DNA from 2 places in the Marinomonas sp. genome. Region 1 is predicted to be linked to the other one. Evidence: predicted binding sites of a transcription regulator. Region 1 holds the regulator's gene; the other holds the start of a gene.
The links. Region 1 encodes FNR, which switches genes on or off when oxygen is low (the NO sensors DNR and NnrR bind a similar motif). Its sites were predicted from a motif close to TTGATNTANATCAA; they were not measured.
Positions count from the first base shown of each region.

Region 2: yegQ (tRNA 5-hydroxyuridine modification protein YegQ) is a predicted target of FNR. The motif match lies at 6,252-6,265, and genes of this name have one in related genera.

Region 1 is NZ_OZ245329.1:2,723,907-2,735,984, reverse strand. It holds gene ACO05V_RS13075 (alpha/beta family hydrolase) at 1-281, opposite strand, end outside; gene hemN (oxygen-independent coproporphyrinogen III oxidase) at 466-1,836, shown strand; gene fnr (fumarate/nitrate reduction transcriptional regulator Fnr) at 1,858-2,619, shown strand; gene ACO05V_RS13060 (adenine phosphoribosyltransferase) at 2,644-3,186, shown strand; gene ACO05V_RS13055 (YfaZ family outer membrane protein) at 3,259-3,822, opposite strand; gene ttcA (tRNA 2-thiocytidine(32) synthetase TtcA) at 3,833-4,672, opposite strand; gene ACO05V_RS13045 (SprT family zinc-dependent metalloprotease) at 4,792-5,271, opposite strand; gene ACO05V_RS13040 (RecQ family ATP-dependent DNA helicase) at 5,307-7,073, opposite strand; gene ACO05V_RS13035 (YecA family protein) at 7,170-7,814, shown strand; gene ACO05V_RS13030 (SpoIIE family protein phosphatase) at 7,841-8,992, opposite strand; gene ACO05V_RS13025 (STAS domain-containing protein) at 9,003-9,305, opposite strand; gene ACO05V_RS13020 (BolA family protein) at 9,324-9,638, opposite strand; gene ACO05V_RS13015 (SbcC/MukB-like Walker B domain-containing protein) at 9,650-12,078, opposite strand, start outside.
Region 2 is NZ_OZ245329.1:2,043,865-2,055,942, reverse strand. It holds gene ACO05V_RS09735 (DUF748 domain-containing protein) at 1-3,246, shown strand, start outside; gene ACO05V_RS09730 (YdcH family protein) at 3,562-3,822, shown strand; gene ACO05V_RS09725 (TonB-dependent siderophore receptor) at 4,016-6,166, shown strand; gene yegQ (tRNA 5-hydroxyuridine modification protein YegQ) at 6,361-7,731, shown strand; gene ACO05V_RS09715 (YfhL family 4Fe-4S dicluster ferredoxin) at 7,742-7,999, shown strand; gene trxC (thioredoxin TrxC) at 8,024-8,470, opposite strand; gene ACO05V_RS09705 (hypothetical protein) at 8,622-9,311, opposite strand; gene ACO05V_RS09700 (AzlD domain-containing protein) at 9,593-9,934, opposite strand; gene ACO05V_RS09695 (AzlC family ABC transporter permease) at 9,937-10,659, opposite strand; gene ACO05V_RS09690 (helix-turn-helix domain-containing protein) at 10,662-11,216, opposite strand; gene ACO05V_RS09685 (GrpB family protein) at 11,405-11,878, opposite strand; gene ACO05V_RS09680 (GNAT family N-acetyltransferase) at 11,908-12,078, opposite strand, start outside.

The DNA of each region.
Region 1 (12,078 bases):
AGATCCGAGAGTTGTGTAGCGACTCTCCCACCCATGGATTTTCCTGCGACAATACAGTTTTTTTCATTCGCAATGCACTCGGCATACTCAGGAACAAGAGTGGTAAACCTCGGTGGCGGCCTTTTCTTTCCGGTACGTTCTTGTTCTTGCATGTATGAAAAAGTTACTGGTATGACAACCTGTTGTCGTTGCTCGGATATAGCATTGCAAAGCAGTGTTAAAAAAGTGCTGCTGTGACCTGCGCCAGCACCGTGAGCGAGATAAAAAGGAAGAGGATTCATGTCCATAAGAGTCAGAAATGTTATTAGATCAGAATAGGAAGACGGTTAAAACCTTGCTAGAGGTATTATTGCCGACAATGCAGGAAAAGGTTTTATCTACAGTATGGAAATCCTTGATCTGGGTCAGCAAATGGCTTTTCACTAAAGTGTAAACTCCTATTAGAAATTTTAATAGGAACACATCATGATTTGGGATTCTTCACTTATTGCTAAGTACGACCTATCTGGGCCTCGCTACACATCTTACCCAACGGCACCACAATTCGACTCAAGTATTAGTAAAATTGCGCTTATCGATAAGATGTTAATGCCTTCCGAAGCACCTCTTAGTCTATATTTTCATATTCCGTTTTGTGCTCATCTTTGCTATTACTGCGCTTGCAATAAAATTGTGACTAAGAAGTATGAAAAAGGTGCTGAATACGTTGAGTTGCTAGGTGAGGAAATGAGATTACGCAGCCTCATGCTCGATCACACTAGAGAGGTAACTCAGTTGCATTTCGGTGGCGGCACACCTACTTTTTTAACAGAAGAATTAATTGATGTGCTGTTTGACAATATTCAACAACATTTCAATTTAATTAACGACGGAACACAAGATTATAGTATCGAAATAGATCCTAGAGAAATTAGTCGATCTAAGCTGAAATTGTTAACTGAAAAAGGAATTAATCGAATTAGCATTGGTGTGCAAGACTTTGACATCAAGGTACAAGAAGCTATTCACCGGGTTCAGCCTATCCAGATGGTAGCGGATCTAGTTGTAGATGCTCGAGCACTAGGCATTAAATCCATTAATTTCGATCTGATTTATGGTCTACCTTATCAATCAATTGAAGGTTTTAAAAAGACACTAGATCAAGTGGTTGAATTATCGCCAGAGCGAATATCGCTTTTTAATTATGCTCATCTACCGGATCGGTTTAGAGCGCAAAAGCGCATTTCAGATGAAAGTCTACCATTATCAAGCATGAAGCTTGACTTGTTAAAAATGAGCATCGAGCATTTGATCTCTGCTGGTTATGAATATATCGGCATGGACCATTTTGCGAAGCCGACAGATAGTCTGGCAATAGCGCAAAAACAAGGCAAGCTACAGCGTAACTTTCAGGGCTATACGACGCATGCTGGTACCGATTTAGTCGCTTTTGGAGTTTCTGCTATCAGTGATTTAAATGGTGTTTATATTCAGAACCATACAGACTTATCAATTTATAGGAGTAGTATTGAGAAAGGTCAACTGGCAATCGCTAAAGGATATATTAGCGATCTAGATGATAGAATTCGACATCAAGTTATAATGACGTTAACTTCACAATTTGAGTTGAACGCTGCTAGCATTGAGCAAAAATACAATATTCGCTTCTTTGAATATTTTGCTGAAGAGGTACAAAATCTAACACCCATGGTGGAAGATGATATGTTGGATATTAATCGTAGTGGAATGCAGACCACTATTAAAGTGACAGAACGCGGTAGATTACTAATTCGCTGTATTTGTATGGTTTTTGATAAATATCTTAATAGCGCCATAAAATACTCAAAAGTTATATAGATCGAGATCAGGGAGATTCAAATGTCAATGACACACACACAGTCACGATTCAATAGTACGCTTACTTCGCAGTGTCAAAACTGTAGCTTAAGTGCTCTTTGCCTTCCAATTGCATTGGCAGATGAAGATATCAATCGACTAGATCAAATTATTGAGCGAAAAAAGCCACTTAAAAAAGGCGAATTTTTATTTCGACAAGGTGATGCGTTTGATTCCGTTTACGCTGTTCGCTCCGGCACTTTAAAAACGTTTAACATCACTTCAGTTGGTGAAGAGCAAATCACGGGGTTTTATTGCCCAAGTGAACTAGTTGGTTTGAGCGGCATTGATTCAAACGTCTACCCTGTTTCTGCAAAGGCGTTGGAAACCACAACAGTGTGCGAGATTCCTTTTAGCCATCTTGAAGAGTTATCTTCACAGATTCCTTCTTTGAAGCATCAAATATTTAAGGTGATGAGTCGAAAAATATCCGACGACCAACAGATGATGGTTTTGTTGGGGAAAAAGAATGCGGATGAAAAAGTCGCTTCTTTCCTATTGAATCTATCTAATCGATTCAAAAAACGTGGCTATTCAGCGAGCTCATTCCGTCTATCCATGTCTCGCGGTGAAATTGGTAATTACCTTGGTCTGGCGGTTGAAACGGTTAGTCGAGTTATTACTCGTTTTCAAAAAAATGAATTAATACATGTTGATGGTAAAGAAATAGAGATAATTGACTTCCCTGAAATACAAAAACTCGTTGGGGTTGCCAGTGACTGTGGTAAAATCGCGCGCATTTAATTAATAAAATGAGGCTCTACTGGAATGCTTTACGACGATTTTTACGTTAAATCACTGATACAAACAATAGAAGACTGGCCTAAGCAAGGCATTAGCTTTAGAGATATCACCCCCATTTTTAGTGACCCTAAAGGAATGAGAATGGTTGTGGATGCTTATGTGCATCGCTACATAGCTAGTGATATTACTCACATAGCATGCATCGATGCTCGTGGCTTTTTGATTGCCGCTGTTTTGGCTTATGAACTACAAAAGCCACTTATCTTGGTTCGTAAAAAAGGTAAGCTTCCAGGTAAAACGATTTCACAGAAATACGCATTGGAATATGGTGAAGCCGAGCTAGAGATTCAAGAAGGCGCAGTTAAGGCGGGTGATGAGGTATTGTTATTTGATGACTTGATCGCTACTGGCGGCACTCTATTGGCAGCAATTAAACTATTGACCAATCAAGGCGCTAACATCAAAGAAGTGGCAGCTATTATAGATCTGCCTGATCTAGGTGGAAGCCAGAAGCTGAGAGATAATGACATTCCCGTTTTTAGCCTATGCGCTTATGATGGTGAATAATATCGTTATATAAATAAAAAAGGTGGCTTTCAAGCCACCTTTTTTATTTATCAAATTGCTACACTTTGCAGATTAGAAATCTACAGTTGCACCAATAGCAAAGCCATTATTTGCTTCTTTGCGAGTATCGTTGTCATAAATAATCTCTGTTTTGCCATAACTAATAAAGGCTCGTGCATTTCGCATAGTCATGTACTCTGCACGAAGCTCGTAGACATACATGTGATCAAGGTTAGTGAAAGACAAAACCTGAGGTGCGTAATATAAAGAACCAAAGATACTTAGACGGTTTGCTTGAGGAAGTGTGTAGCGATACCAGCCACCTAAAGCAAGAGCAACAGATACATCATCGTTATCTTTTAGGTCAGCATCTACACCGTACAATCGCACTCCAAGACCAACCTGCAATGGACCGCTGGTATCTGAATCTTCAACGCCCAAACCTATATGTGCGGTAGTGACACTTTTGTCTTTATCATAGGACATTCCTGCACCTATTCCAAAAGTTCCCATATTGAAATTCAGGCCACCTTTCACGGTCTCATTGGTTAATGCTACATCAGCAGTTGAAGCATTAACGATTGACGATCCTAAAATACCGACGGCTAGTAATAGGGTTTTATGAGTAAAGTTCATTTCTATTATCCTATAATGAAATAATATTTAATCGGTCAAAAGCCGCTGGCGACTGCTTCAACCCTTTAAAGTCGAATAAGTTTGTGTCTGCTAAGTGAGATGGTACTACATTTTGTATAGCAGAGAACATTGTCTCTGTTCTTCCTGGAAATTCTTTTTCCCACTTCTGCAACATATCCTTTACAACCTGCCGCTGTAGATTCTCTTGTGAACCACAAAGGTTACAAGGAATAATTGGATATTCCTTCATTTTAGCGAAGGCTTCAATATCCTCTTCCTTACAGTAAGCTAGAGGGCGAATAACGATATGCTTTCCATCATCGCTTAATAACTTTGGCGGCATAGATTTTAATTTACCACCAAAAAACATATTTAAGAACAATGTCTCAAGAATGTCATCTCTATGGTGGCCAAGCGCAATTTTAGTTGCCCCAATTTCTTCTGCGAAACCGTACAAAGAACCTCGGCGCAAACGAGAGCATAAGCCACATGTGGTTTTTCCTTCTGGCACGATCTCTTTTACAATACTGTAAGTATCACGTTCTAATATATGAAAATCCACTCCTAGCTCTTCCAGATAAGCAGGTAAAATATGCTCTGGAAAACCGGGTTGCTTCTGATCAAGATTTACTGCAATGATACTGAAGCTAATAGGTGCGCTAGCTTGCAGATTTCGCAAAATCTCCAACATAGTGTAAGAGTCTTTTCCTCCAGATAAACACACCATAACCTTATCACCCTCTTCAATCATATTGAAGTCAGCAATAGCTTGGCCAGTTAATCTGCGAAGGCGTTTTTGGAGCTTATTCAGCTCTAATTTTTCTTTAGGTCGAGTAGATAAATCCATCATAAATACGCTATAAACAAAACGCGCCTATACTACTATAAGGAGGCAACTATCGCATTAAAAATGGACAATATAAGACAAAAGTAGGTAAAAATTCACTTTCTATGTATTTTTAAAGGTAGTCACTTAGTTTTGTTTATAAATTGTAATGTTGTGCGACACTTTTTGCAGATATACTCAACACCTTTCTGGACCCTGGTGTGGCGTTGTTTAGTAAATTGGTGCTTTTGACAGGAGCAATGGTATTCGTAGGCTTGCTTTTGCGGAGGGACATCAAATGTATGCGTTCGGCTGGGGCGAATACCATACACTTTTAACATAACTGCTTGCCATTCTTTTCCATGGGGCTTTACCGTATTACCATAAATTTGAAAAACAATAATGTGAGCGACTTCGTGCGGCACAACAGTATCTAAGAATTCGACAGGATTTTGTTGATACATAAATTGATTAAATCGCAATTCATTTTTATGCAAATGAGCTGTACCGGCAGCTCGGCCTCTTTGCTTTAAGTTACAAGCTGAGCGCTTAAACCTATTGCCAAAGAAAACATCGGCTTTATCAAAACACTCATTGGTCTTCTGAATAACGATGCTCAACACATCTTCTTCGTCAATTAAGCTTGTCTGTCGAGAGCTTAAGGACATAATGCAACGGCCTCTTGTGAATCCACCTCATGGAGGATTTTGATGAGTGTTTCAGCAAAACCTTCCACTTTTTCTTTTGATAATCCAGTTAAACGACTTATTGACGCCACAGAGTTCGGTTTATGCAAACAAATTAACCTAAGTTGAGTGTCGCTTAAGTTGATCTGACCGTGACTGTATTTCCAAGCCAATATTTTATGCCAATTTATACTGTCTATTGCAAGGTGCTCTTCTTGGAGAGCCGGGTAATAATGCTCAGTGGGAATAATAATTTGAGTTTTCCCCTGTAGCACGCTCCGCGACTTTTCGTTTATATGTACGGTAAATACACTAAATGCGCCAAGTGTTATGTACTCATATGCAATTAAGTGCCTGATGACAGATTTCCATTGCACCTCACTTAGTTCTTTGCCTTTGCCAAATAATGGTAGAAATTCAGCATTGATTGAACTGACAGGCTTGGTTTTTTTCCCAAGTAAAATTTGGATAAGCAATGAAAAAGGTTGCAGCCCTTTGGTATGATAAATCAAGGATAAAAGCTTCTGACTGGCTGTCGTCATGTTTTGTTCAGATTTGTTAGAAAGGCAGCGATCACAATGCTGACAAGCTGGAATGCTCTCATCAAAATGTGATAGTAAATTTTGTCGTCTGCAACCTCGCCCTTCTAAAATTCGAAATAAACTGCCTAAATGTTGTATTTCTCTTTCTGCAGCCAAAGGCTGTAATGCCGCCAACTGTTGTGCTTGCAGCATATCTTGCAAACCATATAGCAATAGGGCCTTTGCGGGCTTTCCATCACGTCCAGCTCGTCCTACTTCCTGAAAATAGGACTCTGGGCTGCTTGGTAAATCTAAATGAACAACAAATCTTACATGAGCAATATCAATCCCCATGCCATAAGCAGTGGTTGCCACCATAATTGCGCCTTGTTGCGCAGAAAAAATCTTATGATGCTTTTGCTTATCTTCTTCTGACATGGCTGCGTGATAACTCATGCTTGGCAGTCCAAGTCCGCTTAACCAATTTGCAAGCTCTTCGGTTTTTTTCCGAGATCGGCAATAAATAATCCCTGTTTCGCCGGGCACTTCATGGTGTAGAAAGTACAAGATTTGCTGTTTGGCTTTTCTTTTTTGCGCTATTTGAATCTTGATATTAGTTCGATCAAAACTGTTGCGTAATACCAAGCAATTTTCAAGTTGTAATGACTCTTGAATCGTCAGCATAGTTTTTTGATCGACTGTTCCTGTAAGAGCAATAATAGGAACATCAGGAAACGAATTTTTAAGCTGGCCAAGCTGGCTGTATTCCGGTCTAAAAAAACTTCCCCACTGAGAAATACAATGGGCTTCATCAATGGCAAACAACGAAATATCAAAGCTATGTAGAAATCCTATAACCGATGGCTGAACAAGCTTTTCTGGCGATAAATACAACAGATCAATATGCTGATGTCGTAAGGCCCAAACAAGATCATCTTGTTCGCCAGGGTTCAACGTAGAATTCAGAAACTTGGCTCGAATACCTTTTCTATTTAATTCTGCTACTTGTTGGGACATAAGAGACAGTAAAGGGCTGACGATGACGGCAACGCCATTCCGCATCAGTCCAGCGGCTTGGTAAGCTAAAGATTTCCCGCCGCCAGTTGGCGCAGCGAGTAAAACGTCTTGTCCTGCGTATAAGGCATCGATCGCCTGTTCTTGCAAAGGACGATATTCAGAGTAGCCTAAACGTGAAAGTGTGTGCTTCTTTAAATTCATTTGTGAATTATCCCTTAACGCCGCACTTTGTGCATCGATTTTTCACCTTCTTTTCGCTAGAATCAGTGACTTAATTTGTATTAAGGAAACATTTGCATGGCACACCAACCTCTTGATGATCTTGAGTTAGAGACGTTAGAAAGTTTTTTGGAGTCGGATCAAGTTCATGAGGAATGTCAGAACTTTGTTATGGCGCATGGCTTTTTGACGGCATTGTCTATTTGCCCGGTTCTGACAGCCGAAGATACATGGCTGCCGATTATTTTTGAAGACACACCACAATTCGAAAATGAGAAACAAGAAAAACAAATCCTTCAGTATCTATCGCGTCTTTTTGTTGATATTCAAAAAGAACTAGAATCGGAAGATGGCTTTATGGTGCCTTGTGAGCTTGAAATGGGCTCCTCTCCTGAAGAACTAAGCGAATTACAGGAATGGGCGACCGGCTTTATGGAAGGCGTCTTCATGACAGAAAGCCACTGGTTCGAGTCTGAAAAAGAAGAAGTTGTTGCTGAGCTTTTACTGCCAATTATGGTGGCATCTGATTTGTTTGATGATGAGGAAGTGGTTCAAATTCGTGAAAGCGAAAAACTCACTAATTCGTGTATTGCTCAAATACCAGAAGTCGTTACTGATTTGTTCCTAGTGCTTCGTACAGAGCCTGAAAAACGCCCATTTCCAAAGGCGCAACCTAAAACGAAAGGCAATAACAACAAGAAAAAAGGCGGCAAAAAGTCTTAATCTAAATCGCCCTGCTTGTGACCTTTTTATTGCAAGCAGGTACTTCTTAGTGCCACAAGAGTAATATCATCAAGTTGCTCTGATTCTCCTTGATACTCAGCCAATTCTCTCTCTATATTTTGTTGTGCTGCTATTAAGCTGCTTTCGGCATAAATTCTCGAAATGAGAGCTTTAGCTTGATCGCCCCCAAGCATCTCATCCAGACAATTTTTAAGTTCCAAAACCCCATCGGATACAATAATCAAAGTATCTCCAGCGTTTAATTTATTGCTTTGTAAATCGGCTTCAAATTCATTAACTGAAAGAATTCCCAGTGGCATGTGGTTGGATTGCAAATAATCCACTGAACCATTAGAGCGCCTAATAAACGCATTTGGCATTCCGCCGCCCCAGTAAGTAATTTCACCACCTTGCTTCATAAGCATTAAGTAACCAGCACAAAACATGTAATCGGGCAATATACTAAAAAGGATTCGATTGATCCGAATTGCTAGTTCATTTACGCAGATCAAATCGTCCACGGCATCAAAGAATGTTTGCATGACAGGTAACGCCCCAATAGAGGCAGGCAAGCCATGGCCTGTGAAATCCCCTACAAAGACAAGACGAGCACCATCGGAGCGGGTTTTGACCAAAGCTAGGTCACCATTAAAACTAGCAGCTGATAACCTAGTAATAGCTACTTGTTCAGAGTTTTTTTCGCTGCGAGTTTGGATATGATCAAGAACCTGGTGAGCCATTTCGTGCTCTCGCTCTATCATTGTTTGATAGAAGGTTAGTGCTTTGTTTTTACGGTACATTTCTTTCATAAGTTCAACATGACGCATATGCGTTTTAAGTCGAATATTGAAAAGCACCTCATTAAATGGCTTTGGGATAAAGTCATCGGCACCAGCCTTAAAACACTTATCCATAACTGAATCAGCAGTATGAGAAGCAAGAAAAATCATCGGAACAAAACGACTGCCTGATAAGAATTTTAGTTTTTGGACCAGATCATAACCGCTCCCACCCTTCACGATTACATCAAGAGTAACTATATCGGGAGCATAGCTTTCGAAGGCAAGAATAGCCTCCTCATAACTTGCCACGCTTTTTACTGTAACACCTTCTTTCTCTGCGCATAACGAAATAATCTCGCGGTAAACTGGTTCACTGTCTACGCATAATAATTTCATTTGTTAGCCTTTATTGAATGTCAAAGCGTTTATCAAAACGAGAGATCATGAGAATATTTTTAATAAAATCATTTGCTCCTGAGAGCTGAATATTACTTTCCGACGCGATAGCGTTTCTCATGCTTAACAACATACCCAAAGCTGCGCTGTCTAAGTACTCAACCATGCTCATATCAACAACATAGGTTTTATAATGTTTTGTGAGATCTGAGTAAGCCGCACGAAAATCATTAAACAGAGAAAAATCAAAACTTCCAATAATGGTGATTGTTGCGATATCTTTTGCATCATTAACTGTGATTGAAATACTCATTAGCTGATCGAGTTAGGGTTATTTGCCCTGCTCGCCTCCGTGACATTTTGGCGATGAAGGAGCAAGCGCATTACGCTCGCTCCATTCTTTAATTGAGTACAGGTGCATGGCAAGAGCGTGAATTTTTGTCATCTCATCCTGTAATACGCCATAAACAAGCTGATGTCGTTGAACCAGTCTCTTACCTTCAAAGGCATCGCTCACTAGAACCAGTTTAAAGTGAGACTCGCTTCCTGCTGGTACATTATGCATATGACTCTCGTTTTCGAGGGTCATATGATGAACATCTAGTTTTTCATTAATGCGTTGGTCTATCTGATTTTGTACGATCATAATATTCTCTGTTACGCTGGCGTTGCTAGGCTGTCAGCCTGCCCATTTAGTAAAACTTGGCCCTTTTCTTTTGGGTAAGCTACGTCAATAGATACTGCACCACCTTCGCGCCACACGCTGATAATAGTATCCATATTAGCAGCCATAACAGCACGCTTATCATCTGGTGCAGCTGCGATCACCTGCAAGCCGATGTCTTTCATAAACCCCATACAAGTAGATGTTTTTACCATGTCAATCTTATTGAAGGCTTCATCGAACATAGCGAGAGAGAAACCACCAACAATCTCACCTTCCATTGTTTCGTGTAAGCGATAGGTCGTTGACAAAGCGGCTGCAATCGCCAAGTAAAATGGAATTTGGTGCTCACCACCTGAACCGGTCTGAATGCGCTGGCTTAAAGTGGTTTTCTTATTGCCTTCGGCATCTAGGATGTCTACTTCGAAATTATAGAATTTACGATAGTCGGCAAGGTCTTGCTGTTTCTCATCGTCCGATATTAGCTCTTGAATAGATGCAATGGCTCGAACATGATCAGGATCATCACTTAAATGTGGATCAAATAACCCGCCCACATTGGCTTGATCTTGCGCACTAAAACGCTCAACAAGATCTAGAATGTCTTTCATATCACCATTTGGATAATAGCGGAATTGATAGATTTCTTGGTTAAATGGACGACGCTTCAAACTGTGGTTAAGCTCTCGAATAATGTGCGCCACTTGATCAAGAGAATCTTTCAGTTTCGAAACATAATCTGATCGGAAAGTTTCTTCAGCTTCTTTACGAGCCAATTCTGCACGCTTAGCGTATTTCGCCAACTCCGTTTCACTCAAAATATCGATTTGATAAGAAACATAATGCTCGAACTCTTCAAACTTAGATTCTAAATAATCCAGTTGAACATCGTTGTCTAAATTTGCATGATGGTATTTACCGTAATGATCGGCTACTTCCTTACGAACTTTTTGGTCAAAGCTGCGTGCTTTTTCGCTGGCTTTGTCTGCTCGGCTAATGGCTTCTTTATAAATGGCCGCGCCATTTACCATGCTGCCTTCTAATAAAGCGTAACGCTCGCTAGCAAATTCAGCATCGTATTTTGAATTCGATGTGAGACGATTACGCTCTTCATCAAGAGCAGATAATGCAGAGCTTAGCTGGCTCTTTTGTGTATTTAATGCGCCAAACTGCTCAGCAATTTGCTGACGTTCGCGATCTAGTTTTTTCTGATCCAGTTCAACGTTTGCGATACGCGATTTAAGCTCTTCAATGCGCTCTTGTAGCTCAGTATCGTCATGCTTTTGTAGTTGCGAAATTTCAGCTTCAACAGACTCTAATTCTTGAGTTAAACGAGTAACTGTGTGACTGGCGTTACCAATACTTTCTGCATCAAATTGGTTATTTGCCATCACGCGGCCAAGCAAAGAATCAGCCTGCTCAAGACGTTGATCTGCTTTCAAGAAGTTCATTAGCTCACCGCTTAGACTGGCGAGTTGTTTCTCACGAGACTCACGCATACCTTCGGTATTGATACCAACCATCATGTGCGGAACAAAGCGAATTGTAGAAATAGTACCGGCCAGTTTTAACATGCCGTCAGCTGTCATTGCGCTGTCTTCTCGAAGCAATTCACGTTCCGTGTCTACTGGCTTGATGCCACCCAAACGACGATTTAGATAAGCTTGAGCATGATCATTGTTACAACGAATAAAACGCAATGCGGAATTGTTGTCGCCACGATTCAACCAAAGTCGAGTTTGTGTCGTATCAATGACGCGACATCCCATTAGTTGACGTCGATGGGCACGAAAAATTCGAATAGACTCTTCGGCGTCTTCAGGCTCAACAATTAACGCTTCGCGCTGAGCGCCAAGATAACCCTCAATGGCATCTTGCCACTTTCTGTCGGTCACTTCGGCTAAATGGCTCAATGGTGTTGCGGTAATATTGGCGTCTTTTAACAAAGCAATCAGGCGTTTTGTATTTTGAGAAAGTGGGCTTACGCCACCTTTCAAGGAAGAAACATCCGATTCTAATTGCTTACACTCGTCTTTTAAATTCAGAATGGTACGATTGAGTTCTGAGCGCTGACCAAAAACCTGAGATTTTTCTTTGTCTAAAATTTCATTTAGAGCAATTAATTTTTGTGTTAACGGTTTTAAGTTGCCTTCTACCCGCCCTTCTTCTGTAATCAAGCCATTGAAAGCTGAGAACTCTTTCACCAAGGCAATGGTTTCTTTTGAGAGCAAATCTTCAAATGAATTAAGCGCTGATAACAACAAGGTTAATTGGCGGACTTGCAAGATGGCTTTTTGATCTTGTTGACCTTGCAGAGTGAGCAACTTTTTATTCTGCTCTAACTGCTGTAGTTTCAAACCAACATCAGAATGTTCATAATGTTGTTCGAAGCGCAATAGTTGTCCTTGCAGTTGTTTTAATA
Region 2 (12,078 bases), 680 kb from region 1:
ACACGCCGACACTTTCGCAACTTTGTCTTTTATCCATTTGCAGCCATAACTGGTCTCACGACTGCAATCTGGCTAGCAGCGCCATTCGTAGCAGAACACTACTTAACCGATTATTTCCAAAAACAAGGCGAAGACGTAACGGTTGGTAAACTCTCTATCGATTTCTTCCCACCTAAAATCGATTTAAAAAACATCGTCATCAATAATAAAACCCAAGACACACTCACTCTTAAACGTGCTATTTTCGAAGTCGAAATATGGCCACTTTTGACAAAAACGGTTCATATCTCGGAAGCAAAAATTGAAGGCTTAAACTTAATTGTTGCTCAACAAGAGAAAGACTGGATTGTCGCCGGCATCAATACTTCTCAATTCATCACATCTGAAGATCAACAAGAACCAAAGCCAGAAGCGACAGAAGAAGAAAAAGTAAGTGCACCTTGGGCAATAAAACTGCCATCATTTTCGTTCACGAACAGCCAAGTTAATTTATCGCGTCAGCCGGACTTAAATATACCTGCAGAATCAGATAAATTCGTCTTAACGAATCTATCTATTAAAGACCTCTCCGGCCAAGAAGTATCATGGAAAGGTAAAATCGCCTTATCCGCCCTAATCAATGAAACGGCACTGTCCCTAAATAGCCAGTTTAATTATTCACCAGAACAAGCCAGCGCCGACGTCGACATTAAAAATACGCGTTTGCTAATAGAAAGCTTTCGCCATTTTCTACCAGCGCCCTATAGCGAAGGCAAAGGTCAATTGAATCTCGCCGGAAGCTTTCAATTTTCACAACAGCAAGTTAAAGGCTCGCCGGTTTTTGACATAAAAAACCTTACCCTTAACACTCAAGTCGACAACCTTGATTTACCCTTAAGCGAGCAAGACAAAGCCGCCACCAAATCTACGTCGCTGGCGCTATCAAAAACCAATATCCGTTTTGTTTCCGCTGACCAATTAGCTACGACAGGAACGATTAACCTACAATCTACACAGTCTTCCTTTGCGCAAGCGGATCTAGAAGCACAGTTTGATAAGCTAACCCTAAACGCACCATTTGACATCAAACGTGATGCAAAAGGGTTAGTAGCAAACGGAAACCTTGATTTGCAACTAGAACAGCCTCTTTTTACTCAGGCCGAGCAAAAAGTACAGCTTGATATGCTTAAATTAAACACGCCATTCGATATCACACAGAATGAGCTTGGATTAGCGGCCAGCGGTGACCTTGAATTAAAACTAGGAAAATCCCTCTTTGCACAAGCTGAGCAAAACGTACAATTTGATAGCCTGACGTTAAAGACGCCTTTCGACATCAAACAAGATAAGCAATCAGGGCTAACCGCAAACCTTGCCTCTACAGTATTAGACATGAACGGGCTTTCCCTCTCATCAGAAAGCCTTGCCGTGCAAAACAAGCTGCTACACATTGCATTAAACGATGTCGCTTTCATTATGGATAACAATGAAGCGCTTACCGCCTCACTGCTTGCCGAGATACAAAGCAATGGTTTATCCGTACAACAAGCGGGAAATACAGCTGACTACGACACATTCAATTTATCAAATACACTTTCCCTGCAAAAAAATGGTGATTCGCTTGCCGCTAAAAACACCCAACTGATCATCGATATTAAAGGCTTGAAAGCCAAGCAAAGTGACGAAAAACAATTCTCGTTGGCAGCGGCAAAACTCACCGCCCAGCAGTTAAATGTTGATCAAGCTGGCCAGCAAGCTCCAGCGATAAAAGGTACTAATCTCGACTTCACCAGTGAATCATTGGACAGTATGCTGACTAATAAAAAACGCATTGCTTCTTGGCAAAATGCTGGTTTCAGCAACCTTTCATTTACTCAGCAAGATCAAAATTACAGCGCGTCATTGGATCAGCTTAATATCGCCGACCTAACACTGTCTGAATTCCTTGCAGACCCCAAAAGCAAAAAGAACCTTCCACCCGTCAGTCATATTGGTAGCATTAAAGTAGAGCAAGTCGATATGAATCAAGATGGCGCTAAAATCAACAAAATCACTACCGACTCAATGACCGTCAACCTGATTCTTGATGCACAAAAGCGTTTAGAAAATCTCGTTTTTGTCGAATCAACACAACCTAAGCTTGCAGAACCATCACTACAAGGCTCAGCAACACCAAGACAAAAAGACGCTCAGAATGCTATTCAAAACACTCAAAACGCTGAGCAAAACCCAGCTTTTAAAGCACCCTATTACGTTGTTTTGAATGCATTTGACATTACTGGCAAATCAAATATTCATGTACAAGACAAAAGCATTACACCAAACTTGCTGCGCTCACTGGATATAGATACGTTTTCGTTGCGTAACCTAAACACCCAGAAAAAAGACCAAGCGACCGTATTGGCATTAAAAGCACGCAGCGGCAAATACGCCACCTTGCAAAGTGATGTGACCATTTGGCCTTTGGCCGACAAGCTGACCATGAAAAGTGATTTGATTGTTCGTGAAGCCGAGCTACCGCCTTACTCTTCCTACATTGCCAACGTGCTTGGCTATCAGATTGATTCAGGTCAACTCGATTTAGATCTAAAACTCAATGCCGATGACGGTGTTTTAGACGGCAGCTCTCATATTCTATTGAGGGAGTTCGAACTAGGCGGACGCAAGGAAAGTAATTCCGTTATCAAGGCTGGCGCAGTTCCGCTTAATATCGCTGTGAGTGTTTTAAAAGACAGCAGCAACAATATTGATTTGGACATTCCTCTGTCTGGCGATATTGAAAACCCTGAATTCGGCTGGCAGGATTTCTTGTTTCTCCCTGTACGAAAAGCCTTGTACAGCGCATCAAGCACCTATTTAATGCAGACTTTTATTCCTTATGCCAATGTCATCAGCATTGCGCAATTTGCTGGAGATCAACTGCTTAAGATTCGCGTTGAGCCTTTATTATTTGAAGCGGAAGACGACAAGCTAAACGAGTCACAAGACGCTTTCTTAAAACAGCTTGTTGCGTTAATGAAAGACAAAAAAGACAGTCAACTCAAAGCCTGTGGCATTGCCAGTTATCGTGATTTGGGCTTTGAGAAACCACCGGTTTCGATTGACGCAGACACCCAAGAATCCGCAAAGAGCCTAGCCCAAAAACGTGCCGATCACTTGAAAGACTACTTGGTGAAAGAAGGTATTTCTTCTGCACGTATTTTCCTTTGCTCGCCTGAAGTAGATCTATCGAAAAGCAGTAAACCAAGAGTAGAGCTAAACTTCTAAGCCTCCTATTTTTTAAGGAGTCTCAACTCGAAGCAAGCCGAATAAACCAGCCGTGATAGCAAACTCTATCACGGCTTTTTCATGTCAAAAAGATGCAAAGAAACCCACGAAACAGTGCAACATCATCTAGACTTATAACGCTCCATTGAAAAATGAAATAAACAAGCCATAACTGTATTACAGCGTTTGAAATCCCTATGTAGCAAAGTAATTGGTTGATGTTTTAAAGACTCACTAAAACATGACCAGCATCAAGAGCAGACCAACCCAACTCGGTTAGTCTTAAATGAAAGCTAGTAAATATAGGAGGCAAGCATGCCGATTGAAGACCATAATTTAGTAAACGAATTTCCTGAGTATAAAGACGACATCCACCAGCTAAAAATGGATGATGCACATTTTAAAAAACTCTATGACGAATATAATCACTTAACAAAAGAAGTGGAAAAGATAGAGCAGGAAATCACCCCAGCTCCCACAATGGAAGAAGAAAAGCTAAAAAAACAACGCCTACAATTAAAAGACACGATTCAAGGCTATATTAAAGCGTCAAAATTGGCTGCCGAAAAAGCCTAACCCGACCATAAACAGGGCCGCCTAACAAAGCGGCCCTGTTTATTTCGCACGATTTCTCGTCCTTCTCCGCCATTCAGTTTCTTTTAAAAACGACAAAACCGCTTTTTGAATCTTTTGAATACAAGCCCAAAATTGAAAACGACTATCATAAACATTACCATACGCAACTTAATTATTTGCCTTTGGTTTTCCTATGACGTTAAGAACCTCCTTAATTATGATGCAAGCATGTGGTGTGCTTGTTTTTTCTACTGCAATCTTTGCCGAAACTCAAGCCGATAGCTCAGCGCAAGACTCGTTTCTCAATGAAGAAAAAAACACGATACAGGATGGATCCAACGTAGAACTCGACACATTACAAGTTAAAGGTCGCGCACTGTCTTATTACAAAGAAGATGAAGCCGCTCTTGCCACTCGTACTTCGACACCAATAGACGAAACGCCGCAGTCTGTTCAAGTGGTGACTGAAGCTTTGATTGAAGACCAAGCCGCGAGGCAAATCACCGATCTATACCGATCCATTTCCGGTATGTCGCAAAATAACGTTTCAACGGTGACGCTAAGAGGTTTTAGCCAAGACGAAGTGCTTTATGATGGCCTGAAAGGTGATCCATTCGGTGATTTCTCCATTCCTCAGCTATTTACTATCGAGCAAATACAAGTCCTTAAAGGCCCATCTGGTGCCCTGTACGGCGCAGGTGAACCGGGCGGTGTCATTAACTATGTGACCAAAAAACCAACCTACGAACAGAAGAACACTCTCAAAGTCAGCGCAGGTAATAAAGATTTCTTAAGCGGCAGCGTTGAATCATCTGGCCCTGCCAATGAAGACGAGTCACAACGTTATCGTGTCGGCGTTTACTCAGACGACCAAGATTCCTATCGAAACAATGTGGAAGAAGAAAACCGGATTATTGACCTTGGTTACGCTTGGGACATCAATACCAATAATACGCTGACTGTTCAGTACACTGACATTCATCAATATATTTCCGGCGCACGCTTACGCGGCATTCCAACCGATGATGATGGCAACTTCTTGGCTGACACGTCTTGGAATAATAACGAAAAATCCGATTACCAAGAGCTGGACGCACAAGTCTTTCAAGCACGTTTAGACCACAGCATAAACTCATGGCTAGACAGCAATGTCTCTGTACGCTATTTCGAAAACACAGAAACAATGAAATATCATGAATCCAAAGGCATTTCTGACAAAGACAGCGACAAAATAAAGCGCGAACTTCGTGATCAAGTCCGCTCCCGAGAAGGCATCACCTTAGTTGGCAACCTGATTGCAGAATTAGGTGATCACACCCTGTTAGTTGGTAGTGATTATTTTCATCAGAAAAACGATTTTTTATATGATAAAAGCACCAAAGGTGTTGCTGAACTTAGCCTAAGCAACCCAGTTTATGGGCAAGACGATACCAGTGCCTACGATATGGTTCCCCAAACCAACGAAAGTACCACGACAGATCAAATTGGCTTATACATTCAAGATCAATGGAAAATCACCAACCAGTTAGACTTACTTGCTGGCGCACGAATTGATCGAATGGAAGAAAAATACGATGGCTTCAAAGTAAAAACGGGCACCACAAAAGCAAAGTACAGCGACACTGGCTATTCCGGCCGAGTCGGTGCGACCTATCGAATCAATGACAACTGGAAACCTTATGCGTCTTACTCGACAGGTTTTGTACCTCAAGGCGCAGCAGACCAACAAAAATCCGCAGATGGCAGTTTGTTTGACCCAGAAGAAAGCCAACAATTTGAAGCGGGAGTGCGCAGCTATTGGTTTAACAATCGCTTAAATATTAATCTGGCAACTTACCACATCGTTCGAGAAAACATTCTGCAAACAGACCTTAACGATGAAAACCTACTGGTTGCCGTCGGTAAAGTTCGCAGTCAGGGTGTAGAACTGGATGCCTTGGTAGACATTACACCGCGTTGGGTTGCCAACGTAAGCTACGCTTATAACGATACTCGCGTAAAAGAATCTACCAAAGGCATTCAATACGCCAGCGGTGATCGTTTTGCCAATACGCCTTATCATCAACTGGGCGCTTGGACTCGTTACGACTTCCCAAGTATCACCTCTTCTATTGCCTTTGGTGCTGATTACGTTAGCGACCAAATCAACCGTCAAGGTCAAACCGTTAAACCTTACACGGTTTACGACATGTCTTGGCAGACACAATGGCAGGATTGGAAATTCCAGTTGAATATCAAAAACTTGCTCGATAAGGAATACGCGGTGAGCGGCTTTACCAAAAATATAGGCTCATTCGTCGGTGAACGTCGTCGAGTTTACCTCTCAGCCACGTACGACTTCTAACTGAGTAAAGAGTAATAACAGAGTCAGATTCCTTTAGCTGATTAAAGGGATCTGACACCTTACCTTTCTCTGTCATTGATGAAATTTGACCTAGATCAAACAGACCTTATTTAAGCCACCAATCCCGCTCTAAGAGCTTGAGTTCAATCAGCACGCAGGTAAACTCCGCGCGTTTTGATCGATCGGTGCGCCTTATGTCTCAAGAAAAAAGCTTTAAACCAGAATTATTGTCTCCAGCTGGTTCGTTAAAAAACCTTCGTTATGCCTTCGCCTACGGCGCAGATACCGTTTACGCAGGACAACCACGCTACTCACTAAGAGTACGCAATAACGAATTTGATTTGGAAAAGCTTGGCATTGGCATTAATGAAGCGCACGAGCTGGGCAAAAAGCTCTACGTGGTAAGCAATATTGCGCCTCACAATGCAAAATTAAAAACCTACTTGCAAGACTTAGCACCAGTTATTAATCTAAAGCCAGACGCGCTCATAATGTCTGATCCAGGCCTTATCATGATGGTTCGCGAAGCCTTTCCCGATCAACCGATTCACCTATCAGTACAAGCCAATGCGGTCAATTGGGCAACCGTTAAATTCTGGCAACAACAAGGCATTTCCCGTGTTATTTTATCGCGCGAATTATCGCTAGATGAAATCGAAGAAATTCGCTTGAAAGTACCCGACATGGAATTGGAAGTCTTCGTTCATGGCGCGTTATGCATGGCCTACTCTGGTCGTTGCTTGCTGTCTGGCTACATGAACAAACGCGATCCAAACCAAGGCGCTTGCACTAATGCGTGTTGCTGGGAATACAACGCCCACCAAGCAACACAAGACGACGTGGGTCAGATCATCGCCAGCAGCGCTGCACAAACCTCTACAGTGCAAATGCAAGAACCAACGGACCAGCTCTTTTTGCTGCAAGAACGCGGCCGTCCAGACGAATACATGCCAGCGTTTGAAGACGAACACGGCACTTACATCATGAACTCGAAAGACTTACGCGCCATTGAACATGTCGAACGCTTGGTAAAAATGGGCGTGCATTCATTAAAAATCGAAGGCCGTACTAAGTCATTTTACTACTGCGCCAGAACCGCACAAATATACCGCCAAGCCATTAACGACGCTGTCGCTGGCAAAAGCTTCGATAAAGGCTTAATGAGCAGCTTAGAAAACCTTGCCAACAGAGGTTACACCGATGGCTTCTTACAACGCCACCGTCATGTGGATTTGCAGAACTATGAGACAGGCAACTCCATTAGCGAGCAGCAACAGTTTGTCGGTGAAGTCATCGCCACCAACGACGATTCACTCACCATAGAAGTAAAGAACCGCTTCAGTGTTGGCGACTCCTTAGAATTGATGACACCGAAAGGCAATGTCACCTTTCAATTAAGCGAACTGAACGACAAACAAGGTCGCCCTATCGACGTCGCGAAAGGCAGCGGCCATGTGGTTTCTATTCCTTGCCCTCAAGGTATCGACGCGTCAATGGGCATCCTATTGAGGAATCTAGCGGAAGGACAAACCACTCGCCAACCTCACACCAGCGCAACAGCTTAAAGGCAACGCAATGGCATTATTAATCAACGATCGCTGCATAAACTGCGACATGTGTGAACCAGAGTGTCCTAACGACGCCATCACCATGGGTGCGAAGATTTATGTCATTGATCCAGATAAATGCACAGAGTGCGTTGGTCACTACGACCAACCCACCTGCGTCGCCGTTTGCCCGATTGACTGTGTTAAACCCGATCCAGACAGACGCGAAACCGAAGAAGCGTTGTACGAGAAGTTTGTAGAAATGTACTTTGATACCAGCGTTTAATACCTAACCAATATCAAACATATATTAGATAGTAGGCAAGTTCTGAGCTAACCACTGTTTAAATTGTGCTTTCGGTAGCGCACCAGAAAGACGAGCCACTTCTTTGCCATGATGGAAGATCATCAAAGTAGGAATGGAACGAATATTATAGCCACCAGCCGTCGTTTGATTCTGCTCAGTATCTAATTTCAAGAAACAAGCTTGTGTCGACATCTCGCTGGCTACCTGTTCAAAAATAGGCGCGAATTGCTGACACGGCCCACACCATGACGCCCAAAAATCGACAACCACAGGCAAATCATTGTCTGTGATATAACGTCTAAAATTTTGATCACTGCCTTTAACAGGACTGGTAGAAAGAACAGGGTTCTTACACTTGCCACAAAGAGGCTTATTGCCCAGCTTGTCTTTCGGTACACGGTTTTTTGTACCGCAACTTTGACAAACTATTTGTATCGGTGAATTGGTCATTTTGAGCCTCGTGATTAAGTGCTTTCATTCATAAACAGAACAGGATTAAATCGAAATACTGCATGTTTGCCAACCTCGAAAACGAAAAAAGCGAATCATTTGATCCGCTTTTTGTTGCCTTAGTATGCCTGATTCAACTCACACCACTAAGCTATTCTTCTACATCCGCATGAGATTCGGCTTCAAAGCTTTCCACCTGCTCGAAGTTCTCCATCCAGAAATAGGAACTTACCAAGCTAAACTGGCGTGTTGTGCCTTCGTCTGCAACTTGCTTAAGCTGCCAAACAAGACCCGGCGCTTCTGGGAAGTGCGTGCCTTTAATTTGATCTTCGTATAAACGATTGATTAACGCATCATCGCCCTGCCCATTCGCCAACAAACGTACAATAGAAGAATGTAGCGATTCATCAAAAATCGCCATATCTTCAGCATGGCCAGCAACAACCGTAATGGCCAACTCAACACCAGTCGGCTTCGCGAAGGTGCCATTAAAAGCTTCGCGCAACAAGGCATAAGCACTAAAGAAACGCTCATGAAACAAGCAATCTGGGTACTCTTCCCAAGAACGGTCATCCAACATATCGTGGCTGATTTGATCTATTTTGCCTGTTGCTAACTCAGGGAATAAATGCGTTAACACCGCCTTCGCCGCATCAGCAGGCTCAAGGTCGTTTAGCGACATCATGCACATCTCGCGCAGTTCTGCCGCATCCATTTTCTCGACATCATCGTCGAAATCCATAAGGCTCATTAAGGCACGATAATCCTCATTGGACCACGCGTTTTGAATCTTGCTAATCTTCTGAAAGGAATCGATTTGAACGGTAAACTTAGCTTGCATCGAGCACTCCTATTTGAACGCTAACATTGCAGGAAATAACACTGGTAGGCTTTGTAAATAACCAATATTGATCTTAATAAAGAAACAGACCGAGTAACCAATGTACAGGGAGTAGAAGCAAGATGCTATGCATTGGCGGAAATGTTTTGGAATCGCTTCACATAACAACGCCAGCCACGTTCAATGCAGATAAGTGCTTTGTGGCAAATGATAAAGGCTTTCTATTTTTCATCTGCCACACATTGAATACTCTATTCCTTATCAGCGAAATCTATCTTGGTTCATACTGGCAAAAGTAACGTCATAATTCCAAATGCCACCACACCACATAAAATGGGCAAGCCCATGGATCGAGTACGAGTCCAAACACCAAAGGTAACCAGTATCCCCACCCCAGTCGTTAACCAAGACAAGATGTCAGGGTGATGAGGCACTAAAGAAGTGCCAAACATCGCAGCGATCATGGTTGGGCCTAGTATCGTTAACCAAGTCGGCATGGCGCCAATACCGTCTTCGGCTTGTTTTCTAGCCAAGCTTCGCTTCATCCAAATGTACGGTAAAAGGCGAAGTAAATACGTGCCAATGGCAATGCTGACAAGCGCCAGCCACATAGACGTATCCATACTTATTGTCCTCCCAAAATACGTTGATTTTTTAGTGCGTAGAACAACACCGCACCGCTCATCGCTGCTAATGGAATAGCGACATTCGGGTAACCTAACATTTTCAAAATGACAGCGGTAACAGCCGACAAAGCAATGGTCAGTGACCATAGCCGATTATTGCAACGTGGAATGATTAAAACGAGAAACAGAGCTGGCAGTGCAAAAGGTAAAATATCGTTGATTAATGGCCAACGTTGCGTCAGTTCTCCACCCGCAATGGCACCCAGTGCGGTACCAGCAATCCAGCTCAACCAGGCCAACACCGCCGCGCCTGTGTACCAACCTAGCCGCGCCTGATCTGGCAACTGAGGCAAACGGGCATGAGCCAGCGCAAAGATCTGATCCGTCAAACCATGCATTAATGGCAGCCACTTTTTATCATGGTTTAAATAGGGTGAGAGATTTGGCCCATAAACAATATGACGAGCATTGATTAGCAACGTCATGATAACCACAAGCCATAACGGCGCGCCAGAAGCGGCCATGGCAACAAAAAGAAACTGTGATGCACCAGCATAAATAAAGGTAGAGATAAGAATGGTCTCTAACACACTAAAGCCAGACTGAACGGAAATCAGACCAAAAGAAATGGCCACCGGAATGTAACCACCCAGTAACGGAATTGCGTCTTTTACGCCCTGCTTCCAAGGTGTTCCTGCAAGAGTTTGAGTTGTTGTATTCATGATTATACCTCCTGTTTGGCATCGTCCTGTTTGGCGCTGTCCTGTTTTGCGTAGGTAATGACCACCATCAAGGTAGCCCATGAATCGTCAGTTTGATAACTGTGCGGAACATCGGCCGCAAAAGTATGGGCTTTGCCAATTTCCAAATGGTGCAGATCATTATTTTCACCCGCCAACAACTTTCCGCTTATTAAGGTTATGGCTTCTGTCGTGCCAGCAATATGCGGCTCTGATTGCTTAACAGTGTTCGGCGCACAAGACATCCAATACACATCGACGCGAGGATTCCCCTCGCCTTGATCGATCAACCTTACCTGTACACCGTTTTCTCCCAGAGGTGATTCCACACTGGCGACAAGATCCCCAAACGGAACATCCAGCTGAACAGCCAAACGCCAAATCGTTTCTATAGTCGGATTGCCTTCACCTTGCTCAATACGAGACAAGTTCGACTTCGCCAGCCCAGCATCCAGCGCAAGCTGAGACAAAGACAGCCCCTTTGCCATACGCAACTTTTGTATATTTCGACCCAACGAGCCGAGAATGGGTTTATTCATAGTGCATCTCAAATTGTTCTTTATATAGAACGTTCTATATAAAGAACGGTGGAATGTCAATGAAATTGTAGAAAATGGAGAGGGACTAGAGGGAGGAAACTTAGGAATAAAACACGTGTAATTAAAGTCGAAATCAGGATCAAAGCTAAGCACCAAGCCATTCTACAGAAACAAGTTTGAATAAATTATTACGACAGAGCCAACACTTGCACTACAAAAATCGACTTCTTTTTACGGTACTCTTCTTGAGGCCAACCAGTACAAGATATTTTGAGTTCATTGTATTGCTGTACTAACGAAGCACTTGCACGCAATTTATCTCGAAACGCCAAAAAGTCCTCGAATTCAGAGCCATTAGCTACAATTTGAAGGGCGACATCATCATTTGATGTTGACTCAAGCATACACAACTCAGGTGATCTTAATGTGTCGATTTTCTCTTGGAAACCTAGAGTGATAAGTAATTTAATTGCATTCTCAACCTCGCCAGCGTCTACACCGACGAATATATCTACATCCCCTTTAGAGACAGCAGTCGGAATAGAAGATGCACCAACATGTTCAATTCTTGCGGCAGGAAGTAACTGTTGTACTTCAAGCTGATACCTAAAAAAAAGCACCTCACAAGACGCTTGATATTGTTCAGCACGGTAAAATTTCATAATTCCTCAAGTCATATTAGCGAACGCTATTAAGAACTCATTACCAGATATCTATGAACCACTTTATCACCCAAAGCCAGCTCAGAACTTAACTCACCGCCATTCGCAATAATCGTATTGGCCGATGCGGAGTTATCTTTATAGCAGTGAATATGAACAACACTTACGTCCATAGCATTAAGTTTTTCTATCGACAGCTT